One region of the Acetobacterium sp. MES1 genome, then DNA from elsewhere that is predicted to be linked to it. Evidence: riboswitches for the same ligand, from Rfam matches in the RefSeq annotation. Region 1 holds a riboswitch; the other holds the start of a gene.
What was found. Region 1 has a riboswitch for molybdenum cofactor ahead of BI182_RS08750 (ABC transporter substrate-binding protein). Riboswitches for the same ligand answer to the same signal wherever they lie in the genome.
Positions count from the first base shown of each region.

Region 2: another riboswitch for molybdenum cofactor. It lies ahead of BI182_RS02930 (NADH-quinone oxidoreductase subunit NuoE family protein); the one in region 1 lies ahead of BI182_RS08750 (ABC transporter substrate-binding protein).

Region 1 covers NZ_MJUY01000025.1:63,268-80,097, reverse strand. The annotation lists gene BI182_RS08810 (chloride channel protein) at 1-568, shown strand, start outside; gene BI182_RS08805 (HdeD family acid-resistance protein) at 644-1,189, opposite strand; gene BI182_RS08800 (DUF6325 family protein) at 1,391-1,810, shown strand; gene BI182_RS08795 (SHOCT domain-containing protein) at 1,811-2,113, shown strand; gene BI182_RS08790 (cation:proton antiporter) at 2,128-3,423, shown strand; gene BI182_RS08785 (ABC transporter substrate-binding protein) at 3,514-4,554, opposite strand; gene BI182_RS08780 (ABC transporter permease) at 4,574-5,353, opposite strand; gene BI182_RS08775 (ABC transporter permease) at 5,350-6,195, opposite strand; gene BI182_RS08770 (ABC transporter ATP-binding protein) at 6,182-7,246, opposite strand; gene BI182_RS08765 (HD-GYP domain-containing protein) at 7,492-8,559, opposite strand; gene BI182_RS08760 (ABC transporter ATP-binding protein) at 8,725-9,441, opposite strand; gene BI182_RS08755 (ABC transporter permease) at 9,425-10,132, opposite strand; gene BI182_RS08750 (ABC transporter substrate-binding protein) at 10,190-11,047, opposite strand; molybdenum cofactor riboswitch at 11,152-11,268, opposite strand; gene BI182_RS08745 ((2Fe-2S) ferredoxin domain-containing protein) at 11,597-11,836, shown strand; gene BI182_RS08740 ([Fe-Fe] hydrogenase large subunit C-terminal domain-containing protein) at 11,837-13,540, shown strand; gene BI182_RS08735 (SpoIIE family protein phosphatase) at 13,540-14,703, shown strand; gene BI182_RS08730 (APC family permease) at 14,869-16,209, opposite strand; gene upp (uracil phosphoribosyltransferase) at 16,292-16,830, opposite strand, start outside.
Region 2 covers NZ_MJUY01000009.1:61,848-78,677, forward strand. The annotation lists gene BI182_RS02870 (thiamine pyrophosphate-dependent dehydrogenase E1 component subunit alpha) at 1-206, shown strand, start outside; gene BI182_RS02875 (alpha-ketoacid dehydrogenase subunit beta) at 203-1,177, shown strand; gene BI182_RS02880 (dihydrolipoamide acetyltransferase family protein) at 1,221-2,531, shown strand; gene lpdA (dihydrolipoyl dehydrogenase) at 2,554-3,939, shown strand; gene BI182_RS02890 (flavodoxin family protein) at 4,168-4,935, opposite strand; gene BI182_RS02895 (Crp/Fnr family transcriptional regulator) at 5,011-5,673, opposite strand; gene BI182_RS02900 (vWA domain-containing protein) at 5,833-6,495, opposite strand; gene BI182_RS02905 (macro domain-containing protein) at 6,572-7,606, opposite strand; gene BI182_RS02910 (ABC transporter permease) at 7,789-10,158, opposite strand; gene BI182_RS02915 (ABC transporter ATP-binding protein) at 10,160-10,918, opposite strand; gene BI182_RS02920 (HAMP domain-containing sensor histidine kinase) at 11,075-12,385, opposite strand; gene BI182_RS02925 (response regulator transcription factor) at 12,435-13,157, opposite strand; molybdenum cofactor riboswitch at 14,726-14,858, shown strand; gene BI182_RS02930 (NADH-quinone oxidoreductase subunit NuoE family protein) at 15,031-15,540, shown strand; gene BI182_RS02935 ((2Fe-2S) ferredoxin domain-containing protein) at 15,537-15,902, shown strand; partial or broken gene nuoF (NADH-quinone oxidoreductase subunit NuoF) at 15,918-16,830, shown strand, end outside.

The DNA.
Region 1 (16,830 bases):
CAATGAATGGACACTGGTGATTCCCCTGGCTCTGGCAGGGAGTCTGTTGGGGATGCTTTATTTCATCTTTAAGAGCATTGTCAAAAAAGCCATTCATCCGCTTAAAGACAAGGTGGTGGTGAAAGCGGTGGTAGCCGGTGTGATTCTCGGCGGGGTGGGGATATTTTTACCCTACACCATGTTTTCCGGAGAACACCAAATGACGGGACTGATGACGGGCTGGGAAAGCATTGGTGTCGGGCTACTCTTTGTAACTGCCATTGTCAAACTGCTGATCACCAATATCTGCCTGGAACTGGGCTGGCGGGGTGGCCATATTTTCCCAGTAATTTTTTCCGGGGCAGCAATTGGCTATGCGTTTGCGATTTTACTACCCATCGATCCCATTTTTTGTGTGGCTGTGGTTGCTTCTGGTCTCACCGGAGCAATCCTTCGAAAACCATTGGCGGTAATTTTATTATTGCTGATTATGTTTCCCCTGAGTGCGATTATTCCACTGGTGATTGGCGCAGTGATTGGTAGCGCCATTCCGGTTCCGGGATTTTTGGGACTTGATCAAACAGAATAAAAAAAGATCTGGGCGCTGAGCTCAGATCTTTTTTTAAAGCGTATACAAAAAAAGTAACAGTTTTGGATACAATACTTATTGCTCTGCAGGATGGCTTGACATGGTGGAGGCGAACAGGGCAATTCCACCGACGATTAAATACATCCCGGCAATGATTGAGAATGCAAACAGCATAACGTAGGGATTAAAGAGGAAGAAGAAACCCAGGATGGTGTTGATGATCCCAGCTGCCAGTAGCCAGCCGGTACCAGAACCGCCCTGCTTTTTCATTACCGAAGATGCGGTGATCTGATTAATGCCGGTGAATAAGGTCATAAAGGCCAGCATAAATCCGAAAGTCTCAGCCCGGGCCAAAGCTGGTGCAAAGATAAGCAGAAAACCAAGAATGACGGCCATGATTCCGGAAGTCAGGCTCCAGCCATTTTTAATTTCACTTTTGGCATAGTCATAAATCATAAAAACACCATAAATCATTAAACCGATAACAAAGATCCAGATCATCATGTTGACAAAGAATTGCGGTGCAACAAAGACCCCAATCCCCAGCAGAACCATAATAATTGAAGCGGCGATCCCCAGACCTTTGTGGCCTTTCGTTACATTACCGACAACATTTTCCATTTTCAAACCTCCTAGTAAGAATAATTTCTGTGAACTGATATAAGTTCTCTTTTATTGATTCCCCAATTTTAAATGTCTAAACAAATATTTTAAATTGTTGAATTAAAAATATTTTGGGTAAATAAACAACGAATAGTACACAAGAATTCAAAATCTAAACATGGGTCGTATATCATCACGATATACAGAAGGGAGAAACAGATGCGTGGTCCAATTGATTACATTGTTTTGGAGTTTGAAGGGAACCAGTTTAAAGGAGAGGTGCTGAGTGCCCTAACCGATGCGGTCAGCAAGAAAATAATCAACGTGCTTGATCTGGCGGTGATTCTCAAAGATGAGAACGGCAATGTGGTGTCGTTGGAACTGAATAATCTGGATGGTGAACTGGCCCAATCCATTGCTGCTCTGCACCGGGAAAAAGCGGGGTTGATTTCCATGGAAGATACCGAAGAAGTTGGTGAGGTACTGGCACCCAACAACGCCGCCGGATTATTGATCATTGAACAATTATGGGCAAAGGATCTTAAACGGGCCCTGATTAATGCCAACGGTAAACTGGTTTCAGAAGGGCGAATCCATCCGGATGCCGCCGCTGAATTGGATGAAGAGGAGGAAAACTAAATGGCCGGATTATTAAGAGGAGTAGCCAGAACCGCTGTTGTGGCTGGAACTGCCACAGCCGTATCAAATAATGTCAGTCGTCGCCAGGCCCAGCGGTTTGCCCAAAAAGATCAGCAGGCTTATGCTCAGCAACAGCAACAAGCCTATCAACAGCAGCAGGTTTCACAACAACAAAGCTATCAGCAGGAAGTGGATTTTGACGAACAACTGGCCCAATTAGCCAAGCTGGGTCAGCTTCGTGATCAGGGGATCTTAACGCAACAGGAGTTTGAGGCCAAGAAGCGACAAATTTTAGGCGTTTAACGGAAACCAGATCGATGTATAATTTTAATGAACTGCTGATTCTATTTACGGTGGTGCTTTTTTTGGTGGTGGTCTTTAGCTTTATCAATGAAAAAACAATCAAACTGCCCTATGAAATTGGATTGGTCGTTTTTGGATTCGGTTTTTGTCTGATCCTGATCCTGCTTCAACAGCTGCATGCCTTGACATTGCCGGAAGAATTGCTGGATCTGGTTAAGCAGTTCAATTTCAATGATTTTCTGATTCACGGGGTTCTATGTTTTATGCTTTTCAGCGGCGCTTCCCGGATTAAATTCAATGACTTTAACGAGGATAAGTTTTTAATCGGCAGGATGGCAATTATCGGAACAATGGTGTCGATTCTGGTTTACGGCAGTTTATTTTACGGACTGGCCTATTTGTTCCAGTTAAACATGAGTTTTCTTGAGGCCTTGATTCTGGGATCGATTGTGTCTCCATCGGACCCCATTTCAGCCATGAGCATTCTCAGCAAGGTGGGCCTGCCCCACCGATTGTCTTTGATTATTGAAGGCGAGTCACTGTTTAACGATGGAGTAGCGGTGGCAATTTTTGCCACGCTGATGAGCATTCTAGAACAAACCGGCACCGAACTGACCCTGGTCAGCTTTGTCTGGGGGCTGTTTGCCGATATTTTAGGGGCGGTGGCGGTTGGACTGGTCGTTGCACTGTTGTTGTCAGTGGTCTTTAAACAGACCAAAAACCGATATATTAAAATCTTTACCAGTATTTTAACAGTCATGTCGGCCTATTTGATCTGCGAATATCTCGGTTTTTCCGGGCCGATCGCGGCCGTCATCTGCGGCCTCTTTTATGCTACCGGAATTGCCCGCTTGCAAAAACGGGGGATGGATCAGGAAATCCAGGAAATCCATGACCTGTTTTATGATTTCTGGGGAGTGATTGATAACCTGTTAAATGGGGTTCTGTTTTTACTGGTAGGGCTTTTGTTTGTGGATATCCGCAATCTCGAAGGATTCTCCAATATTGCAATTTTGATCATTCTGATTGGTTCAATATTAATCAATACCATCGCCCGAACCGCTGGTGTATTCGGAAATGTGGTCTTTGTAAAAAATCTACCATTAAAAATGTCAAAATTCAGTTTTACGGTATTTTTCACCTGGGCTGGCTTAAAAGGAGGGCTTTGTCTGGCACTGGTCATGGGCACGGGGACTTCGCTGGCGACGGATACCTACAGCATTTTTCTGATTGCCACCTATGCCATTGTGCTGTTTACCACGGTATTTCAGGGACTCACCGTGGGTAAGGCATATGAGCGATTGAAATAATAAGGGTGAAAACGTAATAACACAAGAAAAGAAAAAAGAACAACTTTTCCGGAAAAATAATCTCCGGAAAGGTTGTTCTTTTGTTTTATATTATTTGGATACGTTTATCTCGGTCCAGGCCCGGTTGTAAATCTCCATCACATCATTGGGGAGATCTTTAAAGATTTCGCTGCGGGCCAGATCTTCGTTGCTGATGTTAAAACCGGCATTTTCAGACCAGCTGGCATCCAGTAGGGCCAGGGCCGGAGCGTTGGGTGAGGAGTAACCGACATATTCAATATTTTTGGCGGCAATTTCCGGAGTCAGCATAAAATTGATGAATTGTTCGGCTAATTCCGGGTTTTTGGCATTTTTGGGAATAACAAAATTATCATAAAAGGCATTGGAACCTTCCTTGGGAACTGCAAAATCAAGACTGTCGGTCTCATTCATGATAATCGCCGCATCGCCGGAGTAAACCACTGCCATGGCCGCATCACCGCTGGCCATCAGACTCTTAACGTTATCGGTGACATAGGCCATCACCAGGGGCTTCTGGGCGATCAGGGCATCCCGGGCGGCATTGATATTGGCTTCACTGGTTTCATTCATGGAGAAACCCAGACGTTTGAGAGAGACGCCCATACTGTCGCGGATGCTGTCATACATTAATATTTTTGAAGCGTACTTGTCGTTCCAGAGCAGATTCCAGCTGTCCACCGGGTCGGTGACTTGCGCCGTGTTATAAACAATTCCCAGAACCCCGTAAAAATAAGGTACTGAGTATTGATTGCCGGGGTCAAAGGCCAGATTCTGGGCCGAAGCATCGATATTGGCCAGATTAGGGATATTGTCTTTTGTGATCGGTCGGAGCATTTCTTCCTGGATCAACCGTTCAATCATATAATCAGAAGGCACCAGGACATCGTAGGTGTCGGATGAGTTTTTGACCTTGACGTACATGTCTTCATTGGAGGTAAAGGTTTCATAATTGACCCGGCAATTGTATTCTTCTTCAAACTGAGCGATCACCTCCGGATCCATATAGTCACCCCAGTTATAAACCGTCAGCTCAGCCCGATCATCAGACCCGCAGCCACCAGCTAGAAAGGGCAGACACAGTAAGACAAAAATTAATACGATTTTTTTCATTCTTTTCTCCTCATAAGCTTTATTGAATATTTTTAATCCCTTTTTCACTGCGGATGTTGATTAGGACTAACAAGACCATGATACATCCGAACATAATGGTTGACAAGGCATTGATTTTGGGGTTGATGCCAGCCTTGGCCATGGAGTAGATGGTGATGGACAGGTTACTGACCCCGTTGCCAGCCGTAAAAAAACTGATTACAAAATCATCAATGGATAGGGTAAAGGCAATCAGGGCGCCGGAGGTCACACCGGGTAGAATTTCCGGGAACAGTACCTTCCAGAAAGCCTGTCGAGGCGTTGCACCGAGATCCAGGGCGGCCTCGAAAATATTTTCCGGCAGCCGGTTAAACCGGGGCAGCACCGCCAGGATCACATAGGGAATACAAAAGGTGATGTGGGCAATAATGATGGTGGTAAGGCCCATTTTCATGCCAATAAAAATAAACAGCGACATCAGGGTGATCCCCATGACAATATCCGGTACCAGCACCGGAATGTTATTGAGCAACAGGTAGGGGCGTTTCAGTTTAGAACGCATCCGATAAATGCCCAGAGCTGAGACTGTTCCCACAAGGGTGGAAACAGTGGTGGCTACTACGGCAATGATCAGGGTATAATATAAGGCCTGGAGGATGTAGCGATCCTGAAAAAGCATCACATACCATTTCAGGGTAAAGCCAGCCCAGGGCCCCATGATTTTTGAATCATTGAAGGAATAAATAATCAATACCAGAATCGGGGCGTATAAAAACAGCAGGATCAGACCAAAGGCCAGGTTTTTAAAGAACTTTCTCATAGCAGCTGCCCTCCAGTGTCAAGTTCTTTCCCGGTAATTAAACGGGCAATACCGAGAACCAGAAAGATTATCGTCATCAGAACCATTGATATTGCTGAGCCGAAGTTCCAGTTGTTCAGGGTTAAAAACTGCTGTTCAATGAGATTACCAATCAGCATGTATTTGCCGCCGCCCAAAAGGTTTGAAATGACAAAGGTGCTGACTGCTGGCATAAAGACCATCATACAGCCGGAAACAATTCCGGGCAGACTGAGCGGTACCTTGATTTTTAGAAACATCTGGAAATGGTTAGCCCCCAGATCGGTGGCGGCCCGCAATAAATCCGGGTCGATTTTTTTTAAGGACGTGTAAATGGGTAACAGCATGTAGGGAAAAAAGTTATAAACCATGCCTAGAATCACCGCTGATTGGGTGTACAGCAGACTGACATCCCGGAAGCCCAGCAGCCCGAAAAATCGGGAGATCAAACCGCTGCCGCTAAGCAGGACCATCCAGGCGTAGGTACGCAACAAAAAATTGACCCACATGGGAATGATCATCAACACAATCATCATATTTTGGCGATGGCCGGGTAGGGAAACGATCAGGTTACCCAGAGGATAGGCAATCAGAAAACAGATCAGGGTAGCAATGACGGCATATAAAAACGAGCGGTATAATAGTTCCAGATACACTGGATCCATAAACTGCTGATAGTTTTCCAAAGTAAAGGTGTAGATCCCGGCCTTAAAATCCGGGTTGGATAAAAAGCTGAACCAGATCACCACCAACAGCGGAACCGCAATAAAAATCAGCATCCACAGACCATAGGGATAGGCGATGTATTCCTTAAATGATTTCATGGTCGTTGTCCTTTTTCATGATGTGAATATTATTGGGGTCAACCTGGATGCTAATTGGGTCTCCGGCGAAAAATTCCCGGGTGGTGTGAATCAGCCAGTTGATGCCCTGACAGGTCATGACAATTTCATAGTGCATCCCCAAAAAGGTCACCGTTTCAATGAAACCATCAAGAAAGCCAACGCCAGGGGGGAGAATTTCGATATCTTCCGGACGGATGACGGTGAGCACGGCTTCATTTTCCTCAAAGCCTTTATCGACACAGGGAATGGCCACTTCCTGAAGTTTAACCAGACAGTCTTTAAGCATTACTGCCTCGAGAATATTGCTTTCGCCAATAAAATCAGCGGCGAAGGCGTTTCGGGGTTCATTGTATATGTCCACCGGTGAGCCGATCTGCTGAATCCGGCCGCGGTTCATAATGATGATGGTATCGGACATGGTCATTGCTTCTTCCTGATCGTGGGTGACGTAAATAAAGGTGATCCCGGTTTTTTTCTGAAGATTTTTCAGCTCCAGTTGCATATTTTTGCGCAGCTTGAGATCCAGGGCTCCCAGGGGCTCGTCCAGCAGCAGCACCTGGGGATGATTGACCAGCGCCCGGGCAATGGCGACCCGTTGTTGCTCACCACCACTTAGGGAATTGACATCCCGTTGTTCATGGCCCTGAAGATTAACCATTCGCAGCATTTCTTGAACCAGCCGATCGATTTCGTCTTTGGATTTCTTTTGAATTTTTAGTCCAAAGGCAACGTTGTCATAGACATTTAAATGGGGGAACAGGGCATATTTCTGAAAAACCGTATTAATCGGCCGTTTATTGGCCGGGATAGTGAGCAGGGTTCGTCCCTCAAAAAGAATGTCTCCAGAGTCCGGGGTTTCAAATCCCCCAATCATTCGCAGCAGGGTGGTTTTACCACAGCCGCTGGGGCCGAGGATGGTCAGAAATTCATTGGGGCGGATGGAAAAATTAATTTCATCAATGATGGTTTTATCCCCATAGTGTTTAACCAGGTTATTAACTTGTATAATCTTTTCGGTATTTTTTTTCAATTCATAAATCCTCCGTGGTATCGAAACCATCTATTTAAGCAAAAAAATCCCCAGGCTTTCCCCAGGGTTGATTAAGCGATTCATTGCTTATGGATAAGCACTATTACAATAATTTATTCTAACATGTAATCAAGCGGATAGCAATGAAATTAGAATTGGCAACCGGGATTTTTAAATGAAAAAAACAGAGTCATGCTCCGTTGCCAGAAACATGACTCTGTTGGTGTTGTGCAGTTTGGGTACAGCTATAGAATGCTGGTAATGGTAATATTCAGGAAGGCCCGGTTACTGAGATCGAGTTCGAAAGGGGTCACATCTTCGCCGTCTTTCTTAAAGATCCGAACCTTGGGTCGCATCGAAAAGTTCTCATAATTCTCAATGATAATTCCAGTCAACCGGTTACTCAGTTCCACACAGGTGCCAATGGGATAGGGGGCAATCTTGCGGATAAAGACATCAACCAGATCCGGATCGAAAAGGGTATGGGAGGCACCCATAATGTATTCGATGACTTCCGAGGGAATGATGGCCTTACGGTAGGGGCGGTCGGAGGTCATGGCATCATAGACATCGGCAATGGCGATGATCCTTCCAAAGAGCGAAATTTTCTCTTCTTTTAAGTCATTGGGATAGCCACCGCCACCGAATTTTTCATGGTGGTCGAGAATCCCGATTCGGGCGGACAAATTGATATTTGATACTTTTTTGATATAATCATAACCCAGGGTGGAATGGTTTTGCATTTCACAGGATTCGTCATCAGAAAGTACCCCGGCTTTACAGAGAATATCTTTCTTGACAAAAACCTTGCCGATATCGTGCAGAATTGCACCGATACCCAGATCGCATAATTGTTCCCGGCGTAAGCCCAGGGCGGTTCCCAGAACGATGGAAAGGACAGCGACATTCACTGAATGGAAATAAGTATAGTCATCAAAAACCTTCAAATCCACCATGTTGATAACCATGTGGCTGTTTTGAAGAATCTCATCAACAATGGACTCAATCTGCTTTTGCATATCATTAAAGGTATTCTTTTTCAAAGAACCTTTACTTTCGGTGGTAATAAAGACGTCTTTTACACATTTTACGGTTTCAGCGCGAACCCGGTCATTGATGATATTGATGATTTGAATGTCTTTGGTCAGATCGTCTTCAACATAGATGCCATTATAATTCAGTTTTTTTATTCGTTCGATATAATCTTCAGTCAGAACCGTATCTTTGGCAAGTATCAGCTCACCCCGTTCACCCCAAAGATTATTTCCTAACATCATTCCTTCACGCAGGCAAAATGTTGGTACATATCTCATGGCTTTCCTCCCAATATAATGGCCTGGTATAAAGTCAGGACTTAGATAATAATTATAACTATAAGATCCCTGTTTTTGCAATCAAAATTTCACGTCAGCTCAGATAAAAAACAGGAATAAAAAGAAATTTAAGTTTAATATGCCTTTAGTTATGAAAATAAAACCTTAAAATCGATTGAATGAGATAAATTCATCGATGGTTGGGTGGGTGGAAGCCATGATTTTTTCCGGGGTGTCGGAAAACAGACAGGCGCCCTGATCGAGAAAAGTCAAATGGGTACAGATCCGGAAGGCCTGGCTGAGATTATGGGTGATGATGATAATGGTCAGGCCCTGGTCTCGATTTCGTTTTTTAAGGGCGGCTTCAATGAGCTGGATGCTTTTGGGATCGATATTGGCAGTCGGTTCGTCTAAAAAAAGTACCTGCGGTGAAAAAGACAGGGCCCGGGCCAATGCGGTTTTTTGGGATTCGCCACCGGAAAGGCGGCGGGCATTCTGATTTTTGATTTCACTGATATCAAATTCTTCCAGCAATTGCGACACGGTCTGATGGAGCCGGTCTTTTTCATAGTTGCGGATTTTTAACGGGTAGGCAATATTTTCATAGACGGATCGCGAAAAAAGCGTAGGGGTATGGGTGGAGTAGGTCATTTGGGAAAAAATATCCTGACATAAGGGATGATCATTATAGCGCACCGTACCAGAGGAGGGGGTGATCAGGCCAGCCATTATTTTCATCAGGGTCGTTTTTCCGGAACCGTTGGGGCCAATAATACCATGAATTTGGCCGGACTCAAAAAACAGCTCACCATATTGGCCATCCAGATGAAGCACTTTTTTTTGTTTATAGGTCTTAACAATATGGCTAGTCTTGATATTCATTCTGATCTCCCATGATAAAGTGATATAAAACAGAATTGGTGATAAACGAGATGGTCATCAGAATCAGACCCATGGCAATGGAAACACTGTATTGGCCCATGTTGTTATTCATGGCGATAAAGGTGGTCATCACCCGGGTGAAGCCCCGGATATTGCCGCCAACAATCATAACGGCACCAACTTCCGAAATGGCCCGACCAAAACCGGTTACCAGGGCAATCATAATGACCCCTTTTAGCTCCAGAACCAGCAATATCAGGATATTAAGTCCCTGGGCTCCCAATGTTTTACCGGTTTGCACCACCTCGTAGCCGCTGGTGCTGGCATGGTTAAAGACGATGCCCATAATAACCGGCGTCACCAGAATGGTTTGGGCAATGATCATGGCGGTAGGGGTGTACATCAGCTGAAACTGGCCGAAGGGTCCCGAACGGGCCAAAAAGAGGGCGGTAAACAAACCGATGATAACCGGTGGAAACGACATAAAGGTATACAGCAACCGGGATACCACTTTTTTGCCTCGAAAATTATTGATTCCCAGAATGATGCCAAGGGGCACCCCAATCAAGGTTCCGTAAAGGGTCGATGAAAAAGAGACGAAAAGCGATAAGAGAACAATTTGAATGATTTCAGGGTCAAAGGAAAAAATCAGCCGAAAGGCTTCAACAAAACCATTGAGTATGTAGTCCATTGATTTCTCCATAATGAGATCCTGGAAGATGACATCTCCCAGGATCTCAATTGATTGTTATTTTTTAACAGCGTCCGGAACAAATAGTTGATCGCCATTGACTTTATAGGATGCGATCAGTTCCTGAGTTTCAGGAGATACGATCCAATCCACAAACGCCTGGGCACCTTCGGCATTGATCTGGTCATTAATACTTGGCGAGACGGCAATAACCCCATATGGGTTATTAAGCATTTCATCACCTTCGCAGACGATTTCCAGATTAGCCATGGTGTCTTTCATGTTGGCGTAAGTGGCCCGGTCTGCCAGAGTGTAGCCCAGTTTTTCATTGGTGACGGTCAGGGTTTCGCCCATCCCGGTGCCGGTTTTTATGTACCAGTCACCAGCTGGAGTAATATTGGCAGCTTTCCAGATTTCCAGTTCTTTGGTATTGGTGCCGGATTTATCATCCCGGGAGACAAAGGTTGCGGGCACGGCGGCAATGGCGGTAAAGGCTTTAACTGCATTATCAGCAGCTGTCGTTTTGACCTTGGCCGGGTCTTCTTTTGGTCCCAGCACCACAAAGTCATTATGCATAACGGCAAAACGTTCAACCCCATAACCGTCTTTGATAAATTGTTCCTCCTGGGTGATGGCATGTACTAAAAGGACATCAGCCTCACCAGCTTTCCCCATTTCCATGGCTTTACCGGTGCCCACGGCGACAACCTTGACGGCAATTCCGGTTTGGGCCTCAAAATCGGGCAGAATTTCTTCCAGCAAACCGCTGTCCTGGGTGCTGGTGGTGGTGGCCAGAATGATTTCTCCATTGGAGCCGGGCTCTAAGTCTTTTTTTGCCGGAGTACAGCCCAGCGTACTGAGGGCAATGGTGCAAACAAACAAAACAATAACCAATAGTGACAATTTCTTTTTCATTTTTTTCCTCCTAAAATATTTTATCAAAAGAGCAGATACTCTAAAGACGACAATAAAGAGAAGTGAATCCAAAAAAAATAATCGATTGCTCAAAAAACAATCGAAAATTCTGCGTTAACCATCCTCTACACACTGGAAAGCATCGTCATTTCTAACGAGACTCTAACGATTGATAAACCATAGAAAACCGTAGGTTCATCAATTCGGATTGTTTGTTTTCACTATGAAACCGTATTTAATTGATTTTATTATATCAAATCAGATAGTTTGAGTCAAGCCTGCAGTGGAATTGTGTCTTTGCGTTAGTAAATACCCAGGAACCGATCATTTATTCACAGCAACGGGAATGACCCTTAAAAAAAGCGCACAAAAGTGCTGCGTGTAGCGAAAAATTGATCAAAAACTGTACGTTTTTTTATCCTTATTTTGATCTCATTTTGTAAAATGTCTTTTACCATGACATTTTTGCCCAGCCGTTGACAGACAAAAAATCTGATGATACCATGAATCAATCAGATTGAGCTAGAAATTTTGATAAAGGAAAATGTGATGAAGACAATAAGAGTATGTGTTGGCAGTGCCTGTCATGTAAATGGATCGTATAAGGTGGTGAAAGCGATGAACCAGATCATTGATCAGCGGGGGCTGGGGGATGAGGTTGAACTGGTGGGATCGTTTTGTATGGGAAAATGCACCGAGGGTGTGGCTGTGGAATGTGATGAGATCATCTATGCTGTGTCTGTTGACAATGTGGAAGAAGTCTTCGAGAAAATTATGGGGGGAAAATAATTGAGTATTATCAATTTTTCAAAAAATAAATGCCGTAATTGTTATAAATGTATTCGCAAGTGCCCGGTAAAAGCCATCAAGCTTAAGGACAAACATGCCCAGATTATTCAGTCCATGTGTATTGGCTGTGGGGTCTGTATTGCTACCTGTCCCCATAACGCCAAGGAAATTCATAGTGATGTCGATACCATCAAGCAATGGCTAAAAACCGAGCAGGTGGTACTAAGTCTGTCGGCGGTATTTCCGACGGCTTATTATCTGGATCATCCCCGCCAGTATCTGGGAATTCTTCGGGAGCTGGGCTTCACGATTATCGAGGAGACCTCGATTGGCGCTGAGGTGGTGGCTAAAGCCTATGCCGATGAGTATCGCAGTGATAAGAAATTTATTATTTCGTCATCCTGTGCGGCGATCAAAAACCTTATTGAGATTTACTATCCTCAGTATCTCTCATCGCTGAGTCGTCAAGTCTCGCCGATGATTGCCCATGGCAAGATTCTTCGTGAAAAATACCCCAATGCCAAAATTGTCTATGCTGGCTCCTGCCTGGCTAAGAAAATGGAGGTACACGACAAGGATGTCCGGGGCATCATTGATGGGGTTTTAACCTTTGATGAAATTGACAGCTGGATTAAAAAAGAAAACATCATCCCCAATAAAATGCCGATGGAAGAATTTAATGCCATTGGTACCAACACCGGACGGCTTTATCCGATTACTGGCGGATTGGCTAAAAACAGTGTCGAAAACCTTGATGGCAGCCGGAAAATTTTGCGTATTGATGGAGTCAAGGACTGTATGGAGTTTCTCGATGAGATTCACCAGCTGGATAAAAAATACTGGATCGAAATGAACGCCTGTGAGGAGGGCTGTGTCAATGGCCCGGGTAATATTCACAGTCCGCTGTCTAAATATGAAAAGGTGGAGATGCTGCAGACCTATATTGATTTAAACAGTAAAAAGGAACCCTCCACCGATATTCCAGCGGTTGATACCAGGCGTTCATTTCATAAACGGCCCGTTCATCATCTGGGCGAGGTACCGACCGAAGAGCTGGAAAAAATCCTCAACCAGATGTCCAAATTTACGGAACGGGACGAACTGAATTGCGGAACCTGTGGTTATGAAACCTGTCGGGATAAGGCCCGGGCGGTTTATTGGAATATGGCGGAATTGGATATGTGTCTGCCACTGATCACCAGTAAGACCGAAGCCATTTCGAATTTGATTATCACCACCACCCCCAACGCCATTGCGGTGCTGGATAAAAAATTTCGGATTATCGAGTTCAATGCTGCGGCGGAACGCCTCTTTAATATGAAAAAGGAAGATGTGATGCGTTACAATTTTGTCGACGCTCTGGATTACAATCCCTTTAGAAAACTCAATCATGACCGGGGCAATACCTATACCGGCAAAGGTCACTACGAAAGAGAAAACCGCACCTTTATGGAAATCTTGACCTATATTCCCGAGCAGGAGCTGTATATGGGAATATTTATTGACATCACCCGCCAGGAAAAGCAGGAGCAGGACATGCAAAAAATTCAGGAAGAAACCCTGAAAATGGCCCAACGGGTTATCGACAAACAAATGCGGGTTGCCCACGAAATTGCTGGCTTACTGGGTGAAACCACGGCTGAAACCAAGGTGACCCTGACCAAGCTCCAGAAAGTGGTAACCAGTCGGGAGGTTGAAGTTTAATGGCGTTATTTATGGATATTGCCAGCGATAGTGTCAACAAGGTTCATGAAGAGCTTTGCGGCGATAATGTGGAAGTTCGGATCAATGATGAAAGTGTCATAGTGGTGCTGGCTGATGGCATGGGCAGCGGCGTCAAAGCCAATATTCTGGCAACCCTGACCTCTACCATTGCGGCCACCATGCTGGAAGAAAAAATGGGGATTATGGATGTGCTCGAAACCCTGGAAGCAACCCTACCCAAATGCAGCGTTCGCCATATGGCTTACTCGACCTTTACGATTGTGCAGGTATTTAGAAACCGGATGGCTTATATTCTGGAATTTGATAACCCGCCACTGGTGTTTATCCGGGATGGGGAGATTATCGAACTGGAACGAAAAGAAATTGAATTCCAGGGAAAATCGGTTTATGAAACCTCAATGGAAATCGAAAAAGGCGATATTATGGCCTTTTTCAGTGATGGTGTGATTCATGCCGGGATTGGCCATTTGTTAAACTTTGGTTGGCAATGGGAAGAAGCGGCGGATTACGTTCTGGCACGCTCCTATGAAAACAAAAAGGCCAAGGACATTTCGATGGCACTGGTGGATACTTGCTACAACCTTTATGGCGAAGAACCGGGAGATGATACCACGGTGGCCGTTATTAAGGTGGAAGAACGAAAATATATCACCATTTTTTCGGGGCCACCGCTGGATCAGGAGAAGGATGCCGAGATTAAACGGCTGCTGGAGCGGGCCCGGGGCAAGAAGATTGTCTGTGGCGGAACCGCTGCCAATATTGTGGCCCGGGAATTCGGCGAAGAGGTCAAGGTTGATTTTTCGACCATGTCGGATCGGGTGCCGCCGATCGCTACCATTAAAGGGATCGATCTGGTAACAGAGGGGGTATTGACCCTTCAGGAAACCTTGCGGATCTGTGAAGATTATATGAATAATCGTTGTGGTCGGGAAATATTTCAGGAAAAAAACGGCGCATCGATGCTGGCAAATATTTTAATGAACGAATGTACCACCATTGATTTAATCATGGGGAATTCGATTAATCCGGCCCATCAGAACCCGGATTTTCCGGAGGAACTGACGACAAAATGGCGGGTGACCCAAAAACTGATAGATATGCTGCGGAGCATCAATAAAGAAGTGAATATCATCTACGTTTGATCAGGACAAATCATGGCAGCATAAAAAAATCGAAATTTTATCAAAAAGAGAAGCGGAACACCCCGGTGAGGGTGTTCCGCTTCTAATATAATATGCTTTGAGGAGAAAAGCTATATTCTTTATTTACCCAAATTTTTTTAATTAACACAAATAATCAAAAAAACATTATTTTTTTAGTTGTTTTTTTAAGACGGCAAAATGGTAATAGCTGTATCCAGCCCCAAAAACAATGGCGCAAATGGCAAAATAAAGGCCAAACAACGGATTCTGAATGCCTCCGGAGAAAATGATCAACGAGCCAATGGCAGCCAGAAGAGGACAGATCAGGCCCCGGAACAGGCTTTTGATTTCTTTTTTTCGCCACAGTGAAAAAACTTTATAGTAGAGGCCCAGGTACAACAGATAGCTGGCGACAACGGCGATTTCGGAAATATCGGAATTCGGAAACAGCTTATATTTCTGAGCAAAATAATGAACCATCAACCAGAATCCAACAATGATTAGGGCAAAAAAAGCTGAATTGACCGGAAAATCAAAGTGAGACGAAATCTTCGTCATTGCTTTGGCTTTAGGGATCATTTGATCCAGACCCAAGGCATAAGGCATCCGGATCATTGCCATGACCAAGCCATTGAGGGTTCCCAGTACCGAGATGAACACAAAGAGCATCAGGATTTTGGCGCCACTGGGACCCAAAATCATATTGGCAGCATAGTCCAGATGGGCATCGCCACTGTTCATTATTTCGGTCGGCCCCACCAGATTTGAAATGCCCACAAAATAAATAATGTAAAGCACCAGAATAATCATCGGACTGATGACCAGGGCCAGGGGCAGATTTCGTTTGCTGTTTTTTATTTCATAGGCCACTGAAGTGGATATAATCCAGCCGTCAAATGAAAAGGCAATCGGGGCAATAGCCGCAATCCAACTGGTAGAGCCGATTTCAGAGATGGCTGTACTGGTGAAATGGTCTGCGGTACCGCCAAAGATCAGACCGGCAAAGCCGATGATAACCAACGGAATCAGTTTGATGACCATGGCGGCACTTTGAAAATGACCGCCAATTTTGGCTGACAGAATATTGGTGGCATAAAGCACCAAAAAACAGCAGATCCCCACCAGAATCTGAACTTCCAGAGTCTGTTCGACATTAAAGAGAATGCAGAAATAAATGCCGGAAACCCAGGCCAGAATAGCGGTGATGGTGGGTAAATATATAAAGGTCTGGAACCAGCCATAGGCAGAACCCATGCTGGGGCTGATAAATTCCTTGGCGTAGGAAAGAACGCCGCCGGGACGATCGGTTCGGGCTGCCAGTTCAGCAATGGTTAAACAACCAAAGACAATGCTGATGGCTGCAATGACGAAGACCAGAATACCTAAAAACACATTGCCGCCGGTGGCGACCAGAATATTATCGCTTCGAAAAAATATACCAGAACCGATAACGACGCCAACAATCAGCGCGATGGCGGTAAATAAGTTGTATCGTGACTGTTGCATGGTAACCTCCAGGGTTTGGATTCCTGACAATTAGTAAAAGCCTTGGTGTGATTTCTTATTGCCTGAAAAATGATTTTAAAATTTACTTGGTACCGAAAAGGCGGTCACCGGCATCACCTAAACCAGGTACAATGTAAGCGTGGTCGTTTAAGTGATCATCGATGGCAGCGCAAAAAATCGGGATATCAGGATAAGCGGTGGTGACGGCTTTGATCCCTTCCGGGCAGGCCAGAATATGAACCACCTTGATATTGGGGCAGTTGGCTTCTTTTAATAGGCGAATGGTATGGATGACCGAAACCCCGGTGGCCAGCATCGGGTCGACAATTATGGCTTCTCGTTCGGCAATATCAGAAGGCAGTTTCTTGTAGTATTCCACCGCCTGGAGCGTTTCGGGATCACGGTACAGACCAATGTGACCGATTTTGGCCTTGGGGATGATGTTGGTAAAACCTTCCACCATGCCCAAACCTGCCCGTAGAATAGGGACAATGACCACATCTTTTTCGGCCAGTACTTTTTGGGTTGTTTTGCAGATGGGTGTTTCAATCTCGATTTCTTTAAGCGGAAAATTCTTGGTAACCTCCCAGGCCATCAGGCTGGATAGTTCTTTCACCAGTT
Region 2 (16,830 bases), on a different contig from region 1:
TGAAAAAAGATCCGATGCCACGGATTGAAAAATACATGCTCGATAGCGACCTTTTCACGGCCGAAGAACTGACCGACCTTCAGGACTCTGTCGTCAAAGAAATTGCCGAAGCGATTGAATTCGCCAATGCCAGTGCTTATCCGGAATTATCCAGTGCGGTTAAAGATATTTATTTTGATATTGTTGAGGAGGTTCGTTCAAGATGAAACAAATGACTTATGGCGAAGCCATTCGTGAGGGCATGCGGATTCGCATGCAAGAAGATGAAAATGTATGTATTTTCGGCGAAGATGTCGGGGCTTTTGGTGGCTGTTTCGGTGTCACGGCCGGACTTTTCGACGAATTTGGTGATAAGCGGGTTCGCGATACTCCGATTTCGGAAGGGGTTATCATCGGCTGTGCCGTTGGTTCAGCTGCCACCGGCCTGCGCCCCATTGCCGAGCTGATGTTTATTGACTTCTTAACTGTCGGGATGGATCAGCTGGTCAATCAGGCTGCGAAAATGCGCTATATGTTCGGTGGCAATATTTCCGTGCCGATGGTTGTCCGTTTACCCGGTGGCGGTGGTGTCAGTGCTGCCGCTCAGCATTCTCAGTCATTAGAAGCCTGGTTGACACATGTTCCCGGATTAAAAGTCGTTTATCCCTCCACCCCACAGGACGCCCTGGGTCTGATGCTTGGCGCCATCGATGATGAAGATCCGGTTATGTTCGTCGAACATAAGGCGATGTATGGAATGAAAGGGGACGTTGATGATGTGATCGTTCCGATTAAACTGGGGGTCGGCGACATCAAACGGGCCGGCACCGATGTTACCGTGGTGGCCACTGGCAAAATGGTTCATGAGGCCTTAAAAGCCGCTACCAAGCTGGAACAGGAAGGGATTTCTGTCGAAGTCATCGATCCCCGCACCCTCTATCCGCTGGATAAACAGATGATTTTTAACTCCATTGAAAAAACGACCCGGGTGGTTATTGCCACTGAAGAAGTCAAACGGGGCAGCTTTGCCGGGGAACTGGCGGCATTGATTTCCGAAGCCTGCTTCTTTAATCTGGATGCCCCGATCAAACGGGTCAACGCCCTGGATACCCCAATTCCCTTTGCGCCCAACCTGGAAAACTTTGTCCTGCCCAACGACGTCGACATCTACAATGCCGTCAAGGAAGTGATGGCTTAATTTTTAAGGTTATCCATGAAATCAAAAAATTACGGAGGTTATTATGGCACAATTAATCGTCATGCCCAAGTTTGGGCTGACAATGACAGAAGGCACCATTGGCAGCTGGAATGTAGCTGTTGGCGACACCATTGCTGAAGGCGATATTCTCTGCGAAATCGAAACCGATAAATTGACCAATGAATTTGAATCCCCCAAAGCCGGGGTACTGCTAAAAATCATCGAGGGTGACGGTGCCACCGTTACCTGTCTGGAACCGATTGCCATCATTGGTGAAGCCAATGAAGATATTTCCGGCTTATCCGGCGGTACAACTCCCCAGGCGGCTGAGGAAGCAGCGCCCATCGAGGTTATTGTTCGCAGTGAAACATCGGCCAAAACCGCTGGCGGGCGCCTCAATGCATCCCCGCTGGCTAAAAAACTGGCTAAAGAAAAGGGCATTGATCTTTCCTTAATCACCGGCACCGGTGCCAAGGGCAGCATCACCGTGGACGATGTCAACAATTATACCCCGGTAGCCGAAGCTGACCAGAAAGTCTCTGTTTCTCCGGTTGCTAAAAAAATGGCTGAAGCGTCGGGGCTTGATTTAAGTACCCTAGCTGGCGATGGTCGGATTATGAAAAAAGATGTGGCCGCCCGGTTAACTGAATCGTCAACAATCGAAACGGCCCCAGAAACCATCCTGCTTAAAGGTATGCGTAAAACCATCGCCAAACGGATGAGCGAAAGCTGGAGTATCTCGCCCCGGGTCACCTATACCCGGCCAGTCGATGCCACTGCCATGAAAGAATTCCGTGCTAAACTAAAACCGGAGTTTGATAAACGGGGGCTCAAGCTGACCTTTAATCATATTATCATGAAGGTCTGCGCCCAGGCCTTGCTGGAGTATCCGCATATTAACGGCAGCCTGGTTGATGATACCCTGGTCCTTCATCCTCACGCCCATATCGGTCTGGCCATCGGTCTGGATTCCGGACTATTGGTACCCAATGTGAAAAACTGCGACAGCAAGCCGCTTTCTCAAATCGCTGCTGAAACTGAAAAGCTGATTGCCGATGCCAAAGCCGGTTGCACCCAAATGGATGACCTGGTCGGCGGCACCTTTACCCTGACTAACCTGGGGGCTTATGGGATCACTTCCTTTTCACCGATTATCAATCAACCGGAGCTGGCAATTTTAGGGATTGATGCGATGGTTGATACACCGGTGGTTATTGGTGGTCAAATCACCATCCGGCCAATGATGAATCTGAGCCTCACCGCTGACCATCGCATCATCGACGGCATGCTGGCTGCTCAGTTCCTGCAGCGGATCGGGGAATATCTTGAAAACCCCTCGCTACTGCTGGTTTAAGACTGTGAAAGAAGGTAAATCTATGACACATCTAGCAATCATCGGCGGTGGCCCCGGAGGATATGTGGCGGCCATTCGGGCAGCCCAGCTGGGCGCCCAGGTTACCCTGATCGAAAAAGACAAGCTGGGGGGCACCTGTTTAAATGTGGGGTGTATCCCCACCAAGGCCCTGCTCCATTCTGCCGAGGTGCTGACCGAAGCCAAAAATTCTGCCCAAATTGGCCTAATCATCCCTGAAGCAGGTTTTGACTGGACGAAAATTCAAAAACATAAGGAACAGATCAGTACCAAGCTTTCAGGCGGCGTCAAGGGCCTGCTAAAGGCCAATGGCGTCAAGCTCATCACTGGCAATGCCCAGTTTTTAAACGATGACGTCTTGCTGGTCACGGAAGCATCGGGAAAAACGGACGAACTACGGCCGGATAAAATTATCATTGCCAGCGGATCAATCCCTGCCCTGCCACCGATTCCCGGGATCAACCATCCCGATTGCATCGATTCCACCGGCGCCCTGTCACTGGCTCAGGTTCCAGAAAGTCTGGTCATTATCGGCGGCGGCGTCATTGGTGTGGAAATGGCGTCAGTTTATAATCAGTTTGGCTCCAAGGTAACGATTGTCGAAATGCAGCCGGGGATTCTGCCGCTGATGGATGGCGAACTGGGAGAAATGCTACGAAAAAAACTGATGCGGGATGGGATTGAGATTTTAACCGGTACCCAGGTCTTATCGATTGACGGCAATGACAATCAGATGACCGTTAACATCAACAAAGATGGCAACAAAAGTGCCATCAGCGGCCAAAAGGTATTGGTGGCAATTGGCCGAAAAGCTGAATTATCAACACTGGGACTGGATAACACAACCATCAAAACCGATAAAAAGGGCATTCTGGTGAATCCAAAAATGCAGACCAACGTCCCCAATATTTACGCCATCGGCGATTGTCTGGGGAAAACAATGTTGGCCCATGTGGCCTCGCAGCAGGGGGAAGTTGCCGCCGAAAACGCCATGGGCCATGAGGCCAGCTATGATGAAAAAACCAACCCCTCCTGTGTCTACACCAACCCCGAATTCGCCAGTGTGGGTCTGACTCAAGAAGATATCCGGGGTCGGGAAAAAGATTATTCCATCGGCCGCTTTCCGCTGGCGGCCAATGGCAAGTCGCTGATTATGGGGTCTACCGAGGGGATGATCAAAATCATCTCTGATAAAAAGTATAAAGAAGTGGTGGGCGTTCATATTCTCGGCCCCCGGGCCACCGACCTGATTGTCGAAGGTGCCCTGGCACTGCGGCTGGAATCCACGGTGGAAGAAATCATCTCTACCATCCATGCTCACCCCACGATCGGCGAAGCGATTAAAGAAGCCGCCCTGGCGACGGAAAACCGGGCCATTCACTGGAAATAAACCGCATGCGTGTGAAATGAGAATTCTAAACGTGCGAAATTTAGCTGTTTTCTCCTTCTATACAACAGCCTCCAAATACTTTTGGGTATTTAGAGGCTGTTGTAATATTACCTAACTAAATCAAGTTCTATATTCATCAACTTAGCTTTCTATCGGTTTCATCCCGTTTTTTAAACCACATCGTTTCTGCCTTTCAATACGGTTTTCAGGATCAAAATCCACCGGCCATCAGTTGTTTTTTGTGTCTCGATTAACACTGGCAAGCTCTTCTTCCCGCCATTGCCGAATGCCCTTGTCCATGACCGGCATCATTTTTTCCATCATTCCAGCGATGTTCTTTTGGTGATCTTCCCGATCAAATAATTGGTCATCTCTCAGGTAATCGCCCAATAGTTTTCCTAATTCTGCACCTCTCTCAAAAACGCTTTGGTTTTCCACATCGAAACAACTTGCTTCAGAAACCGAACCTTTTTCGCCGACCTGCATGCGGGCAAAAGAATTCTTGCAAGTTTCCCCATACCCACAACTTAAACAGGGAACACTGCCATTAATAACTAACTGATCCAGTAAAATAAACCCTTCCATGACCATTTCCATGGCAATCTCCCGATTAACCTGATCCGCTACATCCCGATTAAGTGATGTTACCACGGTGATCGCATACTTTCCATTGTTTAAACCATTGATATGTCGCATCGACCATAACCGCTCAAAGAATGCCTTTGAGAAAGCGTCAATCATGCCATAGGGCGTATATGCTCCGAAAACTACAGCCTCTGCGCCTAAGATTAATTCACTTATTTCCTGAAAATCGTCGTTCTGAACACACTTATTTGTTGTCACACAGGCTTTACACGCTAAACAGGGCCGGACAATCCGGCTACTCAGTTTAATGAACTCATATTCCACCCCCGCATTTTCGCCAATATTCTTCAGCATTCTGTCCGTATTGCTGTCTTTAACCGGTGAACCGCTGATACATACTATTTTTTTCATCTTGACCTCCAGAATTGTATTCTGGTTAAATTATATCGTTAAATGAAACTATTTTCTGTATAGCAGGCTACACTTTTACTCATGTACAATATAATGTCGATTATTTTTTTCCAGCTTTCCCATTTCAATTAATTGATTGATTGAACGGGTCACCGAAACCCGAGATGCATTAACCAGAAACCCGATATCTTCATGGCTTAAATAGCAATCAATCTCCAGTCCAAGATTAGTTATTCGTCCATGACGGCCAGCAATCTGCTTTAAGGTATTATAAACCTTATCCTGAACATCTTTTAAGGCATTATTGGTCATTCTTTCAGTGTATTCCATCATTTTGCTATTGATGCTAAAAAATATTTTTTCAAGAATCACTGGATCTTTGATTAATTCAACCATCTCTTTTTTAGAGCAGGCGCAGATATAACTGTTTTCCAGAGCGATACCACTAAATGGATAATTAATGTCTTCAAAGATAATGTTTTCACAAATCAAATCTCCCGGTTTTAGGATGTCAATGACAATTTTCGTCCCGTCTTTAGTGAATTTCTGCAACATAATCTTCCCGGTTTGAATTAAAAAAACCTTTTCTCCTTCCTCACCCTGACAAAATAATAATTCACCCTTTTTAAGCAAACCACCCTTGGCTAAACCATAAATTGCATTTTTTTCAGTGTCAGTCAGAATACTGAAGATCTCCAATTCTTTCATACACGTATATTTTTTATTCTTCGATGCCACTTTATTTTTTCCATTCTTTTATATTCGTATTGTTATTATCATATCGTTTTATCAAATGAATGGCAAGACCTACCTGACAGCCCATTTTGATTTTTAAATATCACCACTTTCAAAAAAACGGTAGATAAGCTAACCTTACCTGCCGTTTTCTTACTCTGGTTACCTATTTTTCTTGCGTAGTTCAAAATCCTCATCAATTTCAGCCTTCCAGTTGGCCGGAATCGGGTTGCAGGCCCGCATTTCACTGACCACCTCACTGACCACCCGATAGTTCAGTTGGGTTCCCTGACTATCGGCATGATAATTAGCGGCTCGATCAGCACCGATCCCAAACCGGGCGGCGGTTTCGATGGCATCAATATTGGCCCCCAGGAAAATAAATTCCCACTGATACTGGGTTTTCTCCAGTTCAATCAGACGCTTAATTTTTTCATAGGAATATTCCCGGCTGGCGTTTTCCAGGCCATCGGTGGTGATCACAAAAATGACCTGATCGGAGCGATGCTCCGGCTGAGTATGACGCTGGGCATTGGCAATCTTGTGAATGGTTTTTCCGATCGCATCCAACAGGGCGGTGCAGCCGCCGACATAATAGTCGTTTTCAGTAATCGGGGCAACCCCATGAATATCAATCCGGTCATGAAGCACTTCGTAACCATCATCAAAAAGTATGGTCGTGACCCGAGCCTCGCCAGGCGCCTGTTGCTGTTTTTTAAGCATCGCATTATAACCACCGATGGTGTCGCTTTCCAATCCTGACATCGAGCCGCTTTTATCCAGAATAAAGACCAGTTCCGTTTTACTTGTTTGGTTTGTTTTCATGATATTATCCTCCGTTTCTTTGATAAGTAGAGAATAGCACGATTGGTCTGGCTGGTGGTCGCTTTTAAAACGACAATCAGGCCCCCAGCAATGCCTGATCAAAGGCAAAGAGGGCTTCGTTGATTTCATAGATGTTATAATTTTCGGCACTGATAAAATATTCAATGATCAGATCAAAGATATGGCTGTGGGACAGGGCATAGCCCGCCCGCCCCAGCAGATCATGGGTCTCGTCAAGGCTTAGCTCCAGGGCAATGGCAAAGGCGATGGCAGTGGCCTTGCTGGGATTATAATCTTTCTTGCTACGGATCTTGGAAAACAGTTTCCGGTCGATATTGGCTTTTTTATAGGCTTGGACATCGGTCATGCCCTTTTCATCAATCAGCCGCAACAGCATCTCTGAAAAGGACTCATCCAATTGGCCCAGCACATCGGCCAGACTTCGTTTGACTGATACCGCCGGAGCTGGCATAAAGGGCCGGGTTTCGGCCAATTTTTCGACTTGAGCCCGCATTTGGCTGCGATTATAGCTGGGCAACTCCGGCTCGAATTCCATATTGCGTTCATAAATCGGATGTTCATCCACATAATGATCATCAATAAATTTTTCGATATCGGTAAATAGCTTTTCACTGAAAGCAAAGGCTTTCTTATCAAAAACCACCAGATAAATAAACATCTCATGTTCCAGCAAAAATTCTGTGATGGCCACTACCGCAATCTTCAAGGCCTGATCCTTGGGATAGCCATAGATGCCCGACGATATCAAGGGAAAAGCAATGCTCTTACAATGATGTTTCAGGGCCAACTCTAGCGAACGGGTATAGGCCCGGTGCAGCAGTCGGGCCTCGTCGGCACCACCGCCCTGCCAAACCGGCCCGACGGTATGGATGATCTTTTTTGCCGGCAACTGGTAACCGTCAGTGATCACGGCATCGCCCACTGGGCAGCCACCAATCTGGTCACACTCGGCCTGGAGCGCCTCGGCCCCGGCAGCGGCAAAGATCGCCCCACAAACCCCGCCGCCCATTTTCAAGCCGGTATTGGCGGCATTGACGATGACGTCCACCGTCATTTTAGTAATATCGTTGCGGATGATTTCAAATGGCATGGGTCACAATCCTCTCTGTTCCAATCCGGCTTCCTCATACTGCCTGATTCTGAACGGGCATTTTTCTCATCATACCAGTTGCGTCACCTTTTTTCAATAGTGGATCATGCTTCTCTTGAGAACAGTTCCGGCGCAGCCAGCGATTTTCTGACGCTCGCTGTTTCCGAGCTCCGTCATCAGTCTTAATCCACCCCTTCTTCAAACATCTGGCAGGAGCTGATTTTTCTGATCTTGCCGGCAACAATCAACACCGTTGCCAGTCCCAGCAGGCTGATTCCGACAGCGGTGAGTATTACCAGGCTGGGATCGACATAAAAATCGCAATTGAGAATCCCATTAGCGGCCAGCATCAGTGCCAGCATCGGATTGGTGGCAAAATAGCCAGCAATGGCCCCGACCATCGCAGCCCCGATAATAATCGGCATCTGACTGATTAAGATCTGCCCGATCAGCTGATTGGCGGTAAAACCAAGGGCCTTGGAAACCCCCAGTCGGGTCCGCTCCCGCAAGATCCGCACCCGGATCACCAGAAACAGAACGAACACAATAATCACGGCAATTATCCCTAAACAACCAGTGACGATAATTTTTATCGACGCTTCAAAGGAATCCAACATCATCTCGACGGACTCAAAATAGCTGTTGGTTTTTATTTTCTCGGATCCATATTGATTATTTATTTTGGTGATGAATTTTTCGGTATCCTGACCATCAGCCAGATAAACCATCAGATTTTGTTCCCGATAGGATGGCAGCAGTTTTTTCATTCCAGCGGTGGTAATGGCAGCGCCGCGGCCCAGCATATTAAATTGTTGAGTGACTCCCACCACCAGAAATTCCCGAATGGTGCCGTTATAGTCGATCGACACCGTATCCCCCATTTGAGCACCAAGATTACTAAGCACAATACTGGTGATGGCTATCTCATTATCATGTACCGGCATCCTGCCCTGCACACAGGTATCAACTTTCAGGCGGCTGTAATCTTCGGTGACTCGGGTCATGGCACTGCTTTCCTTATCTTTAAATTTAATCACGCCATCAAAGGAAACTAACCGGATGGTATCTTCGACCTCCGGCATTGCGGCAATTTCTGCAAAGATTGTTTCTTCATCATCTACGGCATTCACTTCAACTTCAGCGGTTTCCAGTCCGATTAGTTTGATCATGGCGGTTTTATCGACCGAAAAATTATAGTACGACGCCAGCGCAAAGACGGTTACCAGACTCAGTAGCATGATGATCAGCCCGGCGATGAGATTCTGCCGTTTATTGAAAATCAGTGACTTAAAACCCATGGCCGTATTAAGGCTCAACCTGGTCTGATCCAGGGGGATGCGGTTTTTCCCAAAATGATGGGTTTCGATGCCGCTGCGCAGGGCTGTTAAGGGGGTGATTTTTTTGATTTTTGCCGCACTGAAATAGGAAATCCCTAATACCGCCAGCACAATCACACCCAAACTTGCCAGCACCGCCTGGGGATCAAGCCCGGTAGCCCAGCGCAGCCCGATTGATGATGACACAACATTGGTAATCACCGGCGAAATCAACAGCGCAGTAGCCAGTCCCACGGTAAATCCGACGGCGGTCAAAAGCAAATATTCCATCAGAATCGAACCGAGGATCTGTCGGGTCGTATAGCCCATGGCCACCAGGGTACCAATATTTTTTATGTTGTTTTCCATGTGAGTGGTGGTGGAAAACTTGATGACAATGGCCACAATCGCCAAAATGATCATTGAGAAAGATACCAGCACTGCCATAATGATGTTAATAAAAATTGAAACCCCTGTTTTCATGGTTCCATAACTCAGTGACGCAAAACTCCCAGTACCTTCTTGCAGAATCGTTTTTATTTTTTTGATGTACTCCGTTTCAAAGTCTTCGGAATCATTAATGTCATCGGTGATCACTGAAAAATAACTGCATTTTGCCCCATACTGAGGCTGCGCCAAAAACTCCTGCAACTGCTGTTCGCCTACATATAATTTATACATACTGACATTGGAAGGACTGGCAAACATCAAATCTTCATAGAAACCGGCGATCTCAAGCTCAGTACTGACTTCATCCACCGTCATTTTCAGGGTATCGCCGGTTTGATAACCGTTAGCTGCTTTTAAAACATATGGCGCAATGACTCCATTAGGGGGCATATTCTCGGCCTGATCAATGATCTTAACCTGAGATATTTTCCGGGCGGTATCCAGATTTAAAAAGACCGCCGGAATACTGTTGGCCTCTTCCCCCGTGTTAATATTCTGAAATGAGGAAGACATCGATATCATCCCCTCTTCCCGTTCGCTATAGGAGTAGCCCCCAATGGACTGATAAATTTCCTGAATTTTCTGATCATGGACACCATCAGTAATAAAAACCTGGTGAGCACCATTGGTTTGGGCATTTTTCTGATCAATAAAGCGATCCATATTGGCCAGCACCGAGATTCCCACATAGAGAAAGATAGTAGCAATGGCAATCAGGATGATCAGGGTGGCCGTGGCCACCTTGGCCTTTTTGATATTGTTGGTTGCAATCATCAGAATGCTCATCTTACCAACCCATCCTTTCCAGAAATTCCCGGAGGATTTGATGGCGATCCGGATCATCCTTGCGATAGGTTCCCAGACTCAGCTCGTCGATGATGACCCCATCTTTTAAATACAGAATGCGGTTGGCCCGGCGGGCCGTTTTAATATCATGGGTCACCATGATAATGCTTTGACCGGCGGCATTGACCTCAGTCATCACATCCAGTACGTTGATGGCATTGGTCGAATTGAGCGCCCCGGTGGGTTCATCGGCAAAGACAATTTCCGGGGCATTGATCAGCGCCCGGACAATCGCCACCCGCTGGGCTTCGCCGCCGGAAAGCTGAGAGGGATATTTTTGATAGCTGGCATCACTTAACCCCACCTGCTGGAGGAGTTCCTTAGCCCGGGCGGCGACGGCCTTTTTGTTGCGACTGACCAGCAAGCCCGAAATCATAATATTATCGAGCACCGTCATGGTATCATTGAGATAGATCTGCTGAAACACAAAGCCGCAATGCTTTCTACGAAACACCGCCAGTTGATCATTGGAATAGTTGGAAATCGCTTCGCCTTTAAAATCGATGGTTCCCAGGGTCGGCTTGTCCATCCCCGACAGGGCATAAAGCAGGGTCGATTTTCCCGAACCCGAGCTCCCCATGATGACAGTAAAGTCACCGGCTTTGATTTCAATGTTGAGATTTTTTAAAACGTGCTGCATGATGCTGCCGTTTGAATAGGTTTTACTGAGCATTTCTGCTTTTAAAATGGTGTTTGACATATCTTCCTCCCGATTGATTGATTGGATCTTTATCCCAAAGATAAAAGACCATGGTCGGCTTTTGCTTTCCATGGCCTAATTATATTTCATATGTTCTTAATCGGTCTTTTGCCAACTCTTATTAAATCCTTATCTATTTCTTAACTGGGAAGATTCTTACACCACCCTGATGTCCAGTTCCACCGTGAAGCCCTCCTCATTATAGCAGCGGATGCTACCACCCATGGCGGCCATAAACTGCCTGGCCAGATAGAGGCCCAGCCCGGAACCGGGGGTATTCTGGACCGTTTCCCCGGACCCCCGAAAAAACTTTTCACATACCAGCGGACATTCATCGGGCTCCACTCCCGCCCCGTAATCTTTGATCTTTATGGTCAGGTTTTTGTCTGTTTTGTCCAGATCGAACCAGATATCGATATCGGTATTGGCATACTTATAGGAGTTGCTGAGGACATTGTCAATCACCTGACCCAGCCGTAGCGGATCACAAAAAATCAGACACTCCGCCAAGTCATTTTTAAAGCGGATTTTCCCGAAATGATCCATTTCCTTGAACATTTTAATAATCACGGTGCTGGGTTGCTCGCTGACATTGACCTTCAGCATTTCCAGTTCTTCCAGGGTGGCATGAAACAGATTACTGATCAGCGCATCAATGATATCTGCTTTGGCATCGATCACCGCAATTTTTTCAAGACTTTCGGTGAGGGTCGTTGTTGCCGTTGACCCCGGCAAATCCTCTTTTTTCACGGTTGCCAGCTTGATCTCAAGCAGCTCACAGATGGCTTTAATGGTAGCCACCGGGGTTTTAATGTCATGGGACAGTTCCGCCACCAGCTCTTTCTTGCTGATATTGGCCTGATATTCGCCCTGCCGGGCCTTTCTCAGTTCTTCCCGCATCAGATCAAAACTTTCGGTGAAAGCCCCAAAATAATTGCCCCGGTCCATCGGCAGCCGGAACTCCAGATCGCCGTCGGCAATTTTTTGGGCAAACTCTTTCATTACCCCAAAGGGCTTAAGAATTGATATATGCACCCGCCCCAAAAGCAGATAAACCATGATCATGACCAGCCCAAAGGTAAGGGTAATCAGGATCGTCAGATTTTTTTTCATGGTTGCTTCTTCACTGCCGTCAGTCAAAAAGATGATCTTTCCCAGCATTTCTTGCTGGCCATCTGCTGCAGTTTTGGTCAAATCGATGATCGTCTGATGATTCTTAATAGCGTCAAATAAGACAGCCTGATAGGTTTCTTCCGTCACCAGGGCGATCTGGTAGGCCAGTTCCCCCTTCGTACCGGATTTTTTTGTATCGCCAGCGTTCCAGTCCTGCTCAATGGTTTTAGTGACCTGGTTAATCTCGGTAATATCCACTTGATTGATCTGGCTGGTATTGATGGTGGTGATTGCGACTAGATAAGCGCCAACTATTATCACCGTAAACAGAATCACCATATTTCTTATTTTCATACATTTCCTCGACTGAATATTCTCTTTTATGTAAAAAGCGCAACCAGTGCTATTGGTTTTCCTGAGTCTCGAACATATATCCGATCCCCCAGATAGTTTTAATCAACTGCGGCTGGTTGGGATTTTCTTCAATTTTCTCGCGAATTTTGCGGATATGGACATTCAGGGTACCGTCACTGAAAAATGCATCCCCCCAAATTTTGGCAAACAACTCATCTTTGGCAATCACCCGGTTTTTATTTTCATAAAGGTATAAAAACAGCTTGAATTCCTTGGTTTTAAAACCGACATCTTCTTCATTGCGATAGACCTTCATGGCGTCCTTATCAATTCTCAGGTTGCCGCAACGATCCGGCCCGTCTGATTGCAAGCTGAACTCATCACTGCTCCAGTTTTTTTGCCCCACCCCATCATAGCGTTTGATGATGACCTTTACCTTGGCCAGCAAGACGCTGAGCGAATAGGGTTTCTTAATGTAATCATCACCACCGATATTCAGGGCAATCAGGACGTCATCATCACTCTGTCGGGCACTAATAAAGAGAATCGGCACATCAGTATTTTTCCGGAGTGCTTTGCACAATTCAAAGCCGCTGTCATTTCCCAGATTAATATCCAGCAAAATCAGTTTAACCTGATTGTTTTCCATGAACAAGACGCACTCCTCAAAATTGGTCACAACGGCGCAGGTCAGGCCAAACATTTCAAAATATTCACAGGTTGCTTTCGCCAGCTCCACTTCATCATCGACAATTAAACAATCCCAGTTCACACATACTCCCATCCTCTCGACTGAGTCGAGAAAGTCATTCGCTTTGATTATCCGATCATTCTAAATAAATCATACCATTGTTCCGTTATAATTGCATCCCTATCAGCTTTCTTTAGAATTGAATTCTGCTAATGAAACACCGCTTTTTTCCAAAAAATTTTTTTGAACGGCATTACTCCATATTGTTAAATGCATTTAAAATTATTCTCTGAATCTTTCTAATCTGAATAAACCCGATATTTAACAATTTGATTTTTACGATTATTCAGGGAAATCTTATTCCCAGTACGTGTGATTTCATTCAAAAATACCCGAATTTTTATGTATTTTTCGACTTTACTTAAAGTTTCTTAAGTTATATTGCTTAAAAAGCGACATAATATCAGGGTATTTGTTGAAACTTTCCGCATTTATTGGAGGCAGTGATTACTAAATTTTACACCATCATTCATAATTATGATTACCTATCGAGAATTTTTTTATCTCCAACAATAATTTGTTTGTTAATTGTCAGACAAAAGAAACTTAACAAAATATCAAAATTTAAACATTGTTAATTATTTATTTAACGATGTTATCGTTCGCCTTTTTAACTTTTGAATTATAAACTCGATGTCCGTAACTGTCAAATTTTTTATCAGAAATAACATCGCCGTCACCCCAAAACCATTGAAATTTTACCCCATCAGGATTTTTTTGTACTTTGGCTTAAAATTAACAATCTCACAGCAACAAAATGACAATAACATTTCATTCAAAGTAATACAATATAAAACGTAACTATAAATAACTATATCGAATGTAGCATGAATTTGCAATTAAAATTAAAGCACTTTTTTTGTCAAATGTTTAACAAGGAATTATTTGGATTACTTAAATTCATCGATAACGATATTTTTCGCCAAAATATTGTTTGTTATGTAACAAACAGCTTTTTATTTCCTGATCATTATCTGACAAATGGCTTTAAAATACTATTTCAACCTTTAATAATTATGGGTGTCGCTCTCTTTTCTCAGGTGAAATCTATTCCGACTATTTAATTTAATTTTCGACCATCTTGTTTTGTGTCCGTTCGTCATCCTCCACTTTGAAGAATTTGGGATTCAAAAATGGGAAGTTTAAAAAATTTTATTAGTCCGTGTAAAAAAATTAAATTATCATTTGCAGTTCTTCGAAATCTGGAAAAATTTTCCTCTAAATTCTGGAATTCTAAAATTAGGAAAAAAAACGAGTAAAATAACTCATTGCACTTTATTTCATTAATATCGATTTTAAAGCTTTTCTGTTTTCGTGTCTATAGCTCTTGTAAGCGCCTCGCCGATTTGAGATTCTAGCTGATCACGAAAATCACCAATCTCCAAAAATGATCGTACTCAATCTTATTTTGGCATATTTTTATTTAAAAACCCATATTTACGACCATTTTTTGAGCAATTCTAAAATCTTTCTGACGCAAAAAAGTCCTCGTATTATTTTCTTATTTTCGTACATATTATATTTTTACGATATTTTCCGTGTTATTCTTTGCTAGACAAAGAATATGTACCCATGTATAATGTGACCAAATATTGAATTTACTCCAAATCAATGGAGTCTAAGGGTTTGCGTTGTTTTGCGATCTATGAACCATTGATCCGTAGGGTATTACTGGAAACGGTAATGCCTCCCATTGTGGAAAGGAGAAACTATAAAATAAAAGGGCAAAATATTTGTATTCTGTAACTCCTAATATTTGTATTTTGCTGTTTTATTTGGATTGCCCGGCATGCAATCCTTTACATTAGTTTTAAACTCTAATCTCCACAGATTAGAGTTTATTTTTTTGAATTTTTATAATTCATTAAACAAAAAACTTTAAGGAGGCGGTTTTATGAACGCAAATGCACGTGGTTGCATGGAAAAAGATGAACGAACTCATTTAGTTACCGACATCGTTGCCAAGCACAAGAATTCAAAGGGAGCACTAATCCCGATCTTACATGAGGTCCAGGAACTATATGGCTATTTACCAGTAGAAGCCCAGGAAACCATTGCCAAAGAAATGAATGTCCCTATTTCAGAGGTGTTTGGGGTAATTTCATTTTACTCATTCTTTTCTTTGAATCCAAAGGGCAAGCACAAGATTTCCATCTGTATGGGAACAGCCTGTTACGTCAAAGGCTCTGGCCCGATTTTGGACAAGTTAAAAGAAACTCTGGCAATTGGGGTCGGTGAAACAACCGAGGATGGTGAATTTACCCTTGAAGACTGTCGCTGTTTGGGTGCCTGTGGCTTGGCGCCAGTTTTGACCATTAATGGAAAAGTTTTTGGTCGTCTGACTAAAGACGATATTCCCGAAATTATTGAAGGCTGTAAAACTGAAGGAGGAAGTGTCCTATGAAAACCATTGCCGAACTAGAGGCCATCAGAGAAAAAACGTTAAAAGAAGTGGGCATGCGTACTGACAATGATTCAATCCGAGTGGTTGTGGGCATGGCGACCTGTGGGATTGCCGCTGGCGCTCGTCCAGTCATGCAAGCTTTTCTAACCGAAACCCAAAAACGTGATATCCATAATGTGACGGTCACTGCTACCGGTTGTATTGGTGTTTGCAGTTTAGAACCGCTTGTTGATATCATCGATAAAGAAGGTCATAAGGTTACCTACGTAAATATGACACCCGAAAAGGTTGCCAAAGTTGTTTTGGAGCATCTGGCCAACGGCAAGGTTTGCTCAGAATACACCCTAAAAGAAAATCAATAATATAAATTTTACGAGGAGGAAAACTACATGCAATTGTTTCGTTCCCATGTTTTAGTTTGTGGTGGTACAGGTTGTACCTCTTCAAATTCTGAAGCAATAATGACTGAATTAAATGAAAAGCTGGTTAAAAATCAACTTGATGCTGAAGTGAAGGTTGTTCAAACCGGCTGCTTTGGGCTGTGTGAAGAAGGCCCAATTATGGTTATTTACCCGGAAGGTACGATGTACTGCCGGGTGGATGTGAAAGATGTCCCTGAAATCGTCGAAGAACATCTTTTAAAAGGCCGTCTGGTGACCCGCTTGCTGGAAGCCAGCAGCCAGGTTCAGGAAGACGAACAAGATATTGAAAAATCCAGTTTCTTCAAAAAACAATTACGGGTTGCCCTGAGAAATTGCGGCCGGATTAATCCTGAAGAAATTGATGAATACATTGCCTTTGATGGTTATAAGGCGTTGACCAAAGCCCTGACTGAAATGTCTCCTGGCGAGGTTATCCAGACCATCAAAGATTCTGGTCTGCGAGGCCGCGGCGGCGGCGGATTCCCCACCGGTACTAAATGGGATTTTGCAGCCCAGCAGATTAACGATGAAAAATACGTCTGCTGTAACGCCGATGAAGGCGATCCCGGGGCTTTTATGGATCGAAGTGTTTTAGAGGGCGATCCCCACTCAGTTATTGAAGCGATGACCATTGCTGGCTACGCCATCGGTGCCACTCATGGTTTTGTCTATGTCCGGGCCGAATATCCGATTGCGGTTCATCGGCTCCAAATTGCCATTGATCAGGCCCGTGAATATGGCTTATTAGGCGATAATATTTTAGATACCGGTTTTAAATTTGATCTGGAAATCCGCTTGGGTGCTGGCGCATTCGTCTGTGGCGAAGAAACCGCCCTGATGACTTCCATTGAAGGCAAACGTGGCGAGC